2 regions of the Micromonospora sp. ATA51 genome follow, and region 1 is predicted to be linked to the other one. Evidence: riboswitches for the same ligand, from Rfam matches in the RefSeq annotation. Region 1 holds a riboswitch; the other holds the start of a gene.
What was found. Region 1 has a riboswitch for cobalamin ahead of cobN (cobaltochelatase subunit CobN). Riboswitches for the same ligand answer to the same signal wherever they lie in the genome.
Positions count from the first base shown of each region.

Region 1 (5,029 bases):
TGACCTCGCAGAGGTACCCGTCGAGGTGCAGCACGAAGTCGTCGAAGTCCGCGGCGTCGGGCATCCGCTCGGTGTGCAGGTCGTGGTGCAGCTCGGCGGCGCGCACGAGGTCCCAGATCTGCGCCTGGACCGTTGGCACCTTGGTCGGGTCGAGGGCCTGCACGGTGGCGTACTCGTCGAGGAGCTGTTCGAGCTTGGCCAGTTCCCCGTACGTCTCGGCGCGCGCCATCGGCGGCACCAGGTGGTCGACGACGACGGCGTGGGCGCGGCGCTTGGCCTGGGTGCCCTCGCCGGGGTCGTTGACGATGAACGGGTACACCAGCGGCAGGTCGCCGAGGACGGCGTCGGGGGCGCAGCCGGCGGCCAGCCCGAGCCCCTTGCCGGGCAGCCATTCCAGGGTGCCGTGCTTGCCGAGGTGCACCACCGCGTCCGCGCCGAAGCCGCCGTCGGCGACCGGCGCGGCCAGCCACCGGTACGCGGCCAGGTAGTGGTGGCTGGGCGGCAGGTCGGGGTCGTGGTAGATGGCGATCGGGTTCTCCCCGAAGCCGCGCGGCGGCTGGATCAGCAGCACCACGTTGCCGAAGCGCAGCCCGGCCAGGACGACGTCCCCGCCGTCGGTGTAGAGCCGGCCGGGCGGCTCTCCCCAGTGTTCCCGCATCCGTTCGCGAAGCGAGGACGGCACCGCGTCGAACCAGCGCCGGTAGGTCTCCCCGGGCACCCGGGCCTCGGCGGCGGCGAGCTGCTCCGGGGTCAGCCATTCGACGTCGTGCCCGCCGGCCGCGATGAGGGCGTGGATCAGCGCGTCCCCGTGGTCGGGCACGGGCGCGCCGCCCAGCCGGTAGCCGGCGTCGGCGAGGGCGGCGAGCAGCCGTACCGCCGAGGCGGGGGTGTCCAGGCCGACGGCGTTGCCGACCCGGGAGTGCTTCGTCGGGTAGGAGCTGAGCACCACGGCGACCCGCTTGTCGGCGTTCGGCACGTGCCGCAGCCGGGCCTGGCGCACCGCGATGCCGGCGACCCGGGCGGCCCGCTCCGGATCGGGTTCGTAGACCGAGAGCCCGTCGGCGTCGATCCGCTTGAACGAGAACGGCACGGTGATGATCCGCCCGTCGAACTCGGGGATGGCCACCTGCATCGCGGCGTCCAACGGGGAGAGTCCGGCGTCGCCGGCGGCCCACTGCTCCCGGGTGCTGGTCAGGCAGAGCGCCTGGATGACCGGTACGTCGAGGGCGGCGAGCGCGCCGACGTCCCAGGCGTCCTCGTCGCCCCCGCCGGAGGCGTCGGCGGCGACCGTCCCGCCGGCGGCGAGCACCGTCACGACGAGCGCGTCGCAGCGGGCGAAGAGGTCGAGCGGTCCGGCGCCGGGGGTGAGCCCGCGCAGCGAGCCGCAGAAGATCGGCAGCGGGCGCCCGCCGGCCGCCGCGACCGCGTCGGCCAGGGTCTCGACGAAGGCGGTGTTCCCGGCCAGGGCGTGCGCCCGGTAGAACACGATCCCGACCGTGGGCCGTCCGTCGCCATCCGTGGCCCGGCCGCCGTCGTGGGCGGGGTCGCCGAGGATGCCGTACGGCGGGGTGGGCGCGGGCGGGGCGAAGCCCTCGCCGGTGAGCAGGACCGTGTCGGAGAGGAACCGGGCCAGCTGGGCCAGGTTGTCCGCGCCGCCCTCGACCAGGTACGCCAGCGCTTCGGTGGCCACCCCGGCGGCCACGGTGGAGGCCGCCATCAGCTCGGCGTCGGGCAGCGTCTCCCCGCCGAGCACCACGGTCGGCACGCCGGAGGCGAGGACGGCCGCCAGCCCGTCCGGCCACGCCTGCCGGCCACCGAGCAGGCGTACCACGGCCAGGTCGGCGCCGTCGAGCAGCGCGGGCACGGCGTCGGCGGCGACCCGGGCGGGGTTGGCCAGCCGGTAGTCCGCGCCGCTGGCGCGGGCGGCCAGCAGGTCGGTGTCGGCGGTGGAGAGCAGCAGGATGAGCACGGACAGCTCCGGAGAGTGACGCCCGGGGGCGGGTCGACCGCCGACGGGCAGGGGTGGGCGCGGGTTCAGCCGCCCGCCGGCCGGCTCACCCGCGACGCGTGGCTACGCGGACGCGGCCGGCGGCGGACCGGACGGGAGGGAACCTCAGCGGAAAGCGGCGGCGCCGGGCCGGGTCAGGCGGGCGGCGGCGCGGCGGGCCGGGCGCACGGGGGGGGCGACCGGAACGCGGTGCGGGGTGATCGGTCGTCGGCGCGTCGGTGCGCGCCGGCCGGATGCGACGATCATCGTCGATGGCGGAGCAGCCGTGCATCGGGTCCTCCTCGGGTGTCCACGCCCTGGGGTCAACTCCCGACGGCCGAAGTATCCTGGCTTCCGGATCGACGCTCACCCCCGGCCTTCCAACCGCAGACACACGGCCGTGACTCACGAGGGGGGATCGCTCCCCGGTGACAGTGGCGGGACCGCGCCGGAATCGCACCGGCTTCCTTCACTGCCGTCAGGCCGCGAATGCTGCCACACCGGCCCGCCGCGGGTCAACGGCGGGCACCTGGCTGCCCGCACCGCCACCGGCGGGCACGGACGTCAATTGCGCCGCCGACCGGACGCCACCACTCGCAATGACCACGGTCCATGCGCGAGGGTTGGACTTCCGGCCCCGCCGTACATCTGGGCCGCACCATTTCCCACCCATGGCCGTCCGGTCCGCCGACGACCCGTTCGCCCTGACGGGACCACTGCGGCCGCGCGGACGGGCTGGTGTCCCGGTCAGCATTCGACCGCCGTCCAGCGCTCAGTGCGGAATTGCCACCATCGACGCCGTCACGCTCCGACATGTCGCCGGCCGTGCCGGCTTCCCCGGGCGATCCCGACCGGGCAACGTGCGGCCCGGCGCGGCGGTCATCGGCGACGACGGCGGAAGTGTGATCGTCGACGCGGGGGGAGCCCGGCGCCCGCCCGGGAGATCCAGGGCCTGTCGCGCGCGGCCGACCTCCCCGCCGCCTCTCCGGCCACAGCGGGTGACCCGAGCCGGGGCGCAGGCAGTGCTGGCCGGCTGATCCGCCCGGGTGGCGGCCGGTCAGCGGGCGCGGCGCTCCGGGTGGGCCCGGTTCCAGGCCCGCATCCGCTCCGGGTACCCGGTGCGGGCCGCCTCGTACAGCGGGATGGCGTGCTTCTGGGCGATCTTCCCGGCGGCGCGCGGCGAGCCGGTCCGGCGGCGGATCCACTCGCCGTCGTGGGCGATCGCGACCACCGTGGTGTCGGTCGCCGTGGTCTCCGGCTCCAGGTAGAACTCCACGCCCTGCCGGCTGGTCACGAACGCCTCCAGCGCGGCCAGGTCCTCCCCGGTCGCCTCGCGGTCGAGCTTCGTCGGGGTCGTCCGGTCGACGGCCCGGGGCCGTCGGCTGAACCAGCTCATCTCCGGCTCCTCTCCTCGGCGTCCCTCCAGTGGAGCACCGGTTCCTGAGAACCGGCTGCGAGCCGGGTGGGAGTCCGCCGTGACTCGGCCCAGGTCGGCGATATGGCGGTATCCCGCCCGGGTGGTTACCGCCAGATCGCCGATCCGGCGTCCCAGCCCGGACCGGTCAGCGGGCCGGTGGGCGCAGCACCGGGACCAGGGCGAGGGTGGGCAGCAGCAGGATCGGCACGACGAGCAGGGCGCGCAGCGTGCCGACGTGGTCGCCGAGCAGGCCGAGCAGCGGCGGCCCGCCCAGGAACGCGGTGTAGCCGATCACCGCGACCACGCTGACCCGGGCGGGCGCCCGGTCCTCGTCGTCGGCGGCGGCGCTCATCCCGACCGGGAAGCCGAGCGAGGCGCCGAGCCCCCAGAGGGCGACGCCGGCGACCGCCAGCGGGCCGGAGCCGGCCAGCACCGCCAGGGTGGCCCCGGCGGTGGCGAGGCCGATGGTGCCGAGCAGCACCGGCACCCGTCCCCAGCGGTCGATGGCCACGGTGCCGGCGGTCCGGCCGAGCGTCATGCCGACCACGAAGACGCCGAAGACGGCGGCGCCGACCGCCTCGCTGACCCCGTACCCGTCGACGAAGGCGACCGCCAGCCAGTCGTTCGCGCTGCCCTCGGTGAACGCCATCACCAGCACCAGCAGGCCGACGAGCAGGGTCCGCGGCTCCCGCCAGGCGGCCAGCAGCGCCCGCCGCCGGGCCGCCGGCTGGGCCGGGCCGTCGGCCTCCGCGGCGGCCGGCAGGAAGGACCGGGCGCCGAGCAGCGTGCCGACCAGCACCACCATCGCCAGCACGGTCAGGTGCACCCCCACCGGTACGCCCACCCGGGCCGCCCCGGCGCCGATGCCCGCGCCGGCCACCGAGCCGAGGCTCCATGCGGCGTGGAACCGGGGCAGGATGGTCCGGCCCAGCCGCTTCTCCACGGCCGCGCCCTCGATGTTCATCGCCACATCGCAGGCGCCGGAGCCGTAGCCGAAGGCGAACAGCCCGACGGCGACGCCGGACAGCGAGCCGGCGAGCCCGGCGGAGAGCCCGACCACCGTCATGCCGGCGGCGACCAGGAGGGTCGACGTGACGACCGTCCGGGCCGGCCCGAGACGCTGGGTGAGCAGGCCGGCGGTCGGCATCGCCAGCAGCGCGCCGACCGACATCGCGAGCAGCAGCAGGCCCAGCCGGCCGGCGCTCAGTTCGAGGGACTCCTTCGCCGCGGGGACGCGGGAGAACCAGGTGGCCACCGCCAGCCCGTTGAGGGCGAACACGACCGCCACCCCGGTACGGGCGGCCAGGACCGGCCGCGGTACCGCCTGCCGGTCGGCGGTCGGTGTGTCGGTGGTGCTGCTCACAGCGCTGTCTTCCTCTCCCCTGACGGACTGCCCCGCCGACGATCGCACACCTGAGAGCGCTACCACCACAAGCCGGATCCACCCCTTACCGGCGACCGCCCGGAACCGGCATGATGCCGGTGTGGGCCGGGCGCGGGGGCACGGCCCGGACGGGTGGAGGGACGACATGAGCACGCCGACGACACGCCCGGCCACCCTCGACGACGTCGCCCGGGCCGCCGGGGTGTCCCGGTCGACCGCCTCCCGGGTGATCGCCGGCACC
Region 1 covers NZ_JAEVHJ010000282.1:1,968-6,996, reverse strand. Annotated here, with positions in the region: gene cobN (cobaltochelatase subunit CobN) at 1-1,969, opposite strand, end outside; cobalamin riboswitch at 2,328-2,457, opposite strand; gene JNW87_RS29910 (hypothetical protein) at 3,045-3,383, opposite strand; gene JNW87_RS29905 (MFS transporter) at 3,550-4,767, opposite strand; partial or broken gene JNW87_RS29900 (LacI family DNA-binding transcriptional regulator) at 4,934-5,029, shown strand, end outside.

Region 2 (5,029 bases), on a different contig from region 1:
CTCCAGGACGCCGTTGACCACCCGAGTCGGCAGGATCTGCTGGTCGTTCGCGGACGGCCCGTGCACGACCTCGCCGCCGTTGAGCCGGAACGTGCTGCCGTGCCACGGGCAGACCACGCAGTCGTGGCCGTCGATTTCCTGCACCTCGCCCTGGCCGAGCGGGCCGCTCTGGTGCGGACAGCGTTCCAGCATCACGGTGACCTCGTCACCGTGCCGGTAGAGGATCACCGAGACGTCGTCCACCTCGCGGGTGACCAGCTGCCGCTGCGGCAGCGTGGCCATGTCCGCCAGGGAGTGCCAGCCGTCGCTGATCCGGTGCAGCTCGGAGACGCTCTGGGTGGTCTGCGCCCCCTGCTTGTACGCCAGGTGCCCGCCCAGGTACGCCCCCGTGCTCGCGGCGGAGAGCCCCAGGTAGGCCAGCGCCCGGCCCAGCCCGTGCCGACCGTTCAGCCGGGCGGCCAGTGAGCCGGTGTAGAGGGCCAGCCCGATGGTGTTGGAGGCGGCGTGCGCCAGCCCGATCCGGCGCTGGTCGCGGGTGAGGCTGGCCCAGTCGTTGAGCCCGGCCACCGCGGCCGGCAGTGCGCTGACCGTACCGACACCGACCAGCGCGGTGGCGGCCCGGCGCTGCCCGGGCATCAGGTCGACCACGGCGGCGGAGATCCAGGCGCCGACCGGCACCTGCACCATCGCCGGGTGCAGCGGATGCCCGAGCCAGACGCCGTGCAGCGCGTCGCGAACCCGCTGTGGACGCAGGATGGTCTGGACCGCGCGCTGCAACCGGTCGCCCACCCGGTCCAGCGCGGAGGCCTGTTCGAGTTTCGTTATCAGTTCACGCACTCGGTCCGACTTCCCCGCAGGAGCGGCCCCAAACCGGGCGGCGACGACGAATCACCCCTCCGATACCCGGACCACCCGACGCCCACCCGCGCGTCCTCAAGATCACGCTCGACCGGAGACAGCGCGATTTTGAGGGCGGCGGCGGGGCGGGCGTCAGGCGGACCAGCGGTCGGCGTGCAGCGCGGCGGCGAGCGGGCGACCGGCGCGCCAGCCGTGGCGGACCAGGTCGGGAACGGTCTCGAGGTGGGCGACCGGGCCGAGGCAGAGCCAGGCGACCGGACGGACGCCGGCCGGGATGCCCAACAGTTCGGCCAGGAACGGCTCCCGGTAGAAGGAGACCCAGCCGACGCCGAGCCCCTCGGCGGTGGCGGCCAGCCAGAGGTTCTGGATGGCCAGGCAGACCGAATAGAGCCCGGCGTCGGCGATGGCGTGCCGGCCGAGCACGGCCGGACCACCGCGCGCGGGGTCGTACGTGACGACGACCGAGAGCGTTGACTCCAGCACCCCGTCGATCTTGATCCGGGCGAACCGCTCGGCGGCCGAACCGTCCAGGGTGGCGGCGAAGGTGTCCCGCTCGACCTGCACGTGACGGTGGAAGCGGCGGCGGGTCTCCGGGTCGCGTACCAGGATGAAGTCCCACGGCTGGGAGTGGCCGACGCTCGGCGCGGCGTGCGCCGCGGTGAGGATGCGGTCCAGCGAGTCGTCCGGCACCGGCGCCCCGGTGAACTCGGCGCGTACGTCCCGACGGCGGTGGATGACGTCGTACAGATCCAAGGCAGGCTCCCGCTGCGCTCGGCCCGGCCCGAAAGGGGCGGGCAGGCTGACGCGAGGCCGGTCTTCGGACTCCCGGATCGACGCCTGGCCGTCCGCCTTCCCAGCCGTACGGCCAGTGGCTGCGCGTGACGCGCGTGGACGGTGGCTCCCCGGTCACCGCGGCGGGCCCGTGCCGGATTTCCACCGGCTTCCCGATTCTCCCCGCTCGCGCGGGGCACCTCACATGATCGTGCCGCCGCCGATGCTAGCGCCCGCCCCGGCCGGCAGGACCGGCCCGGGGAGCGGGAAATCCGGTCGCGGCCGCACCGCCGGACCGCCATCGTGTTCCGGGTGTACGCGCATGCCTCCCGCCCCCTGCCGGTCCACCCGGCGCCCGGCTCACCGCGGCGCTCGGCGGCCCCGAGGCCGTACCGCCGCCGCTGCTGATGCTGCTCGGAATGGTCTCCACGCAGGTCGGCGCGGCAGTCGCCAAGCAGCTCTTCACGGCGACCAGCCCGGGGGGCACCACCACCCTGCGGCTCGGCCTTGGCGCACTGGTCCTGCTCGCGGCCAGCCGGCCGGGGCTGCGGCTGGGCTGGCGGGCGGCCGGGCTGGTCGGGGCGTTCGGGGTGGCCATGGCCGCGATGAACCTCGCCTTCTACGCCGCCCTGCAGCGGGTGCCGCTCGGGGTGGCGGTCACCGTCGGCTTCGCCGGTCCGCTGCTGGTGTCGCTGCTGGGCAGCCGCCGGTTCACCGACGTGCTCTGGGCAGCGCTGGCCGGCACGGGCGTGCTGCTGCTGGCCGGGCTCGGCGGGGTCAGGGTGGACGCCGTCGGCCTGCTGCTCTGCGCGCTGATCGCGGTCGGCTGGGCCGGGTACGTGCTGCTCGGCAAGGCGATGAGTGGACACGTCCCGGGCACCCGGGGGCTGGCGGCGGGGATGGCGGTGGGGGCGCTCTGCGTACTCCCCTTCGGGGTGGCGTCGGGCGGCGCGGAGCTGCTCGCCCCCGGGTCCTCGCGCTCGGGCTCGGGGTGGCGCTGCTGTCGTCGGTGCTGCCGTACTCAGCGGAGCTGGCCGCCCTGCGCCGGCTGCGGCCCGGGTCTTCGCGGTGCTGCTCAGCCTGGAACCGGCGGTGGCGGCGCTGGTCGGCGCACTGCTCCTGGGTGAGCTGCTGGCCTGGCCGCAACTGCTCGGGGTGGGCTGCGTGGTGGGCGCCGCCCTCGGCGCCACCCTGGCCCGTCGCACCTGACCCCCACCCCGGCCCGCCGCGCCCGGCGCAGTCACCGGGCGCGCGCCCAGGACAGGAATCGCTCGGCCAGATTCTCCGGCGCGGCGTGGCCGTTGAGCTGGGACAACTGCGCGCTCGCCTCGGCCATCAGGGTGCCCAGGTAGACCAGCAGCGCGATCCGGTCCTCGCGGTACTCGACCAGCAGGGACAGTCGGGCCGGCTGGCAGGGCCACTCCGCGCCACAGGCCCGGCACCGCCACAGCGGACGCATCGGCAGGTGCGGACGGGACGGGCGGCTCACCTCCCGCCGCCGTCGCGCCGCCATCCGCCGGCCCGCCAGCGCTGTGCCGGAGTCAGGTTGCCCGCTCGGCCCGGTTCGGTCGCCGGAAAGACCTGGGTGGGCCGGGTCGCCCAGCTCGGCCACTCGTTCAGCGGCGTCCGCTGCCGAGGTACCTGGATCGACCTCTCGGGCTGGTGTCGCCAGAACCGGAAACGCACGGATGGCTCCCTTCGAAGTGGTTCGAGGGGGCCGCCCCGACGTCGTTGGCGGGGCGGCCCCAGCGCTGACGCCGACCGCCGGGCTCCTCGCCTCCACCGGCCGCGCCGTCCTGCCCAACACGCTCCCTTCGGTGGTCGGACAGATACACCGCGTAGCTATATGGTCGGTGGATATTTGAGACGTCCGATGGAGGGACCGTGAACGACGCGCTGCGGGTGGCGCTCGGCGAGACCGGGCACACGACCGAATCGCTCGCCGAGCGAGTGGGCGTGGACCCGAAGACCGTGGGGCGGTGGCTCAGCGAGGGCCGCATCCCTCATCCCCGGCATCGGATCTCGGCGGCGAAGGTGCTGGGGCGGGACGTCGGGGACATCTGGCCGGACACTTCAAGACGTCGTGAGCCCGTTTGGTTCCGTCCCTGGCAGGAGATCGAGCGCGAGGCGGTGTCGCTGCGGTCTTTTGAATCCCTCGTTCTGCCGGGCCTACTGCAGACCGAGGCCTATGCCAGAGCTGTTCTCACCGGCGCCGGCACGCTGCCGAGGACCGACATCGACCGACACATCGCGTCTCGGCTCGCCCGCCAGGGCATCCTCCGACGAGAGGACCCGCCGCAGCTCACCGCCGTGATCGACGAGGGAGTTCTCCGCCGGCCCGTCGGTGGTCCGGAGACGATGCGCGAGCAACTCCACGCGCTGGTTGCCGCCTGCGCCGAACCGCACGTCCGGGTCCACGTCGTGCCGTCCTCGGTCGGCGCATACGCCGGCCTTAACGGTCCGTTCGTGATCGCGGCCTGCCCGGACCACCGACTCGCCGGCTACCTCGACAACCAGCTCCAGGGACAAGTGGTTAGCGACGTCGATGAGATCGCGGCGATAATGGCCGCGTGGGAGAACGTGCGCGGCGAGGCGTTGTCCCACTGGCAGTCGGTCGACCTCATCAGGGAAGTGGCGGAGACATGGAGCTGACGGGCGCCCGGTGGCGCAAGAGCAGCCGCAGCAGCGGCAACGGCGGCAACTGCGTCGAGGTCGCCGACAACCTCCCCGGCCTGGTCGCGGTCCGCGACTCGAAGAACCCGACCGGCCCGGCCCTCACCTTCACCCTGGCCGCCTGGCGGGCATTCGTCGCCGAGATGCGCGAGCGCTCCTGAGGCTGGCCGACACCCGCGATTCGTTCACGTCATCAGCTTCGTAGCGAACGCGGGCCTTGACCTGACCTGTTGAAGGGGCAGCACGGCGCGGCGGAAACCTGGCGTGCCGGCGTCGTCGGCGGGCATGCTGACCCGATGGGCGTACGCGTGGAGCACGACGGGCCGGTGACCACGGTGATCCTGGACCGGCCGGCGGCCCGGAACGCCGTCGACGGACCGACCGCCCGGGCCATGGCGGACGCGTTCCGCGCCTTCGAGGCGGACCCGGATGCGGCGGTCGCCGTGCTCTGGGGCGCCGGCGGCACGTTCTGCTCGGGCGCCGACCTGAAAGCCATCGGCACGCCGAGCGGCAACCGGGTCGAGCCGGAAGGTGACGGTCCGATGGGCCCCACCCGGATGCGCCTGTCCAAGCCGGTGCTCGCCGCGATCTCCGGGTACGCCGTGGCCGGCGGCTTGGAGCTGGCGCTCTGGTGCGACCTGCGGATCGCCGAGTCCGACGCGGTGCTCGGGGTCTTCTGCCGGCGCTGGGGCGTCCCGCTGATCGACGGTGGCACGGTACGGCTGCC
Region 2 covers NZ_JAEVHJ010000366.1:423-5,451, forward strand. Annotated here, with positions in the region: gene JNW87_RS33110 (Rieske 2Fe-2S domain-containing protein) at 1-837, opposite strand, end outside; gene bluB (5,6-dimethylbenzimidazole synthase) at 991-1,611, opposite strand; cobalamin riboswitch at 1,649-1,848, opposite strand; gene JNW87_RS33120 (DMT family transporter) at 2,049-2,756, shown strand; gene JNW87_RS33125 (flavin reductase) at 2,870-3,118, opposite strand; gene JNW87_RS33130 (helix-turn-helix transcriptional regulator) at 3,514-4,281, shown strand; gene JNW87_RS33135 (DUF397 domain-containing protein) at 4,272-4,463, shown strand; gene JNW87_RS33140 (crotonase/enoyl-CoA hydratase family protein) at 4,599-5,029, shown strand, end outside.
Region 2: it holds a riboswitch for cobalamin, as region 1 does, so the genes downstream of both, bluB (5,6-dimethylbenzimidazole synthase) here and cobN (cobaltochelatase subunit CobN) in region 1, are expected to answer to the same signal.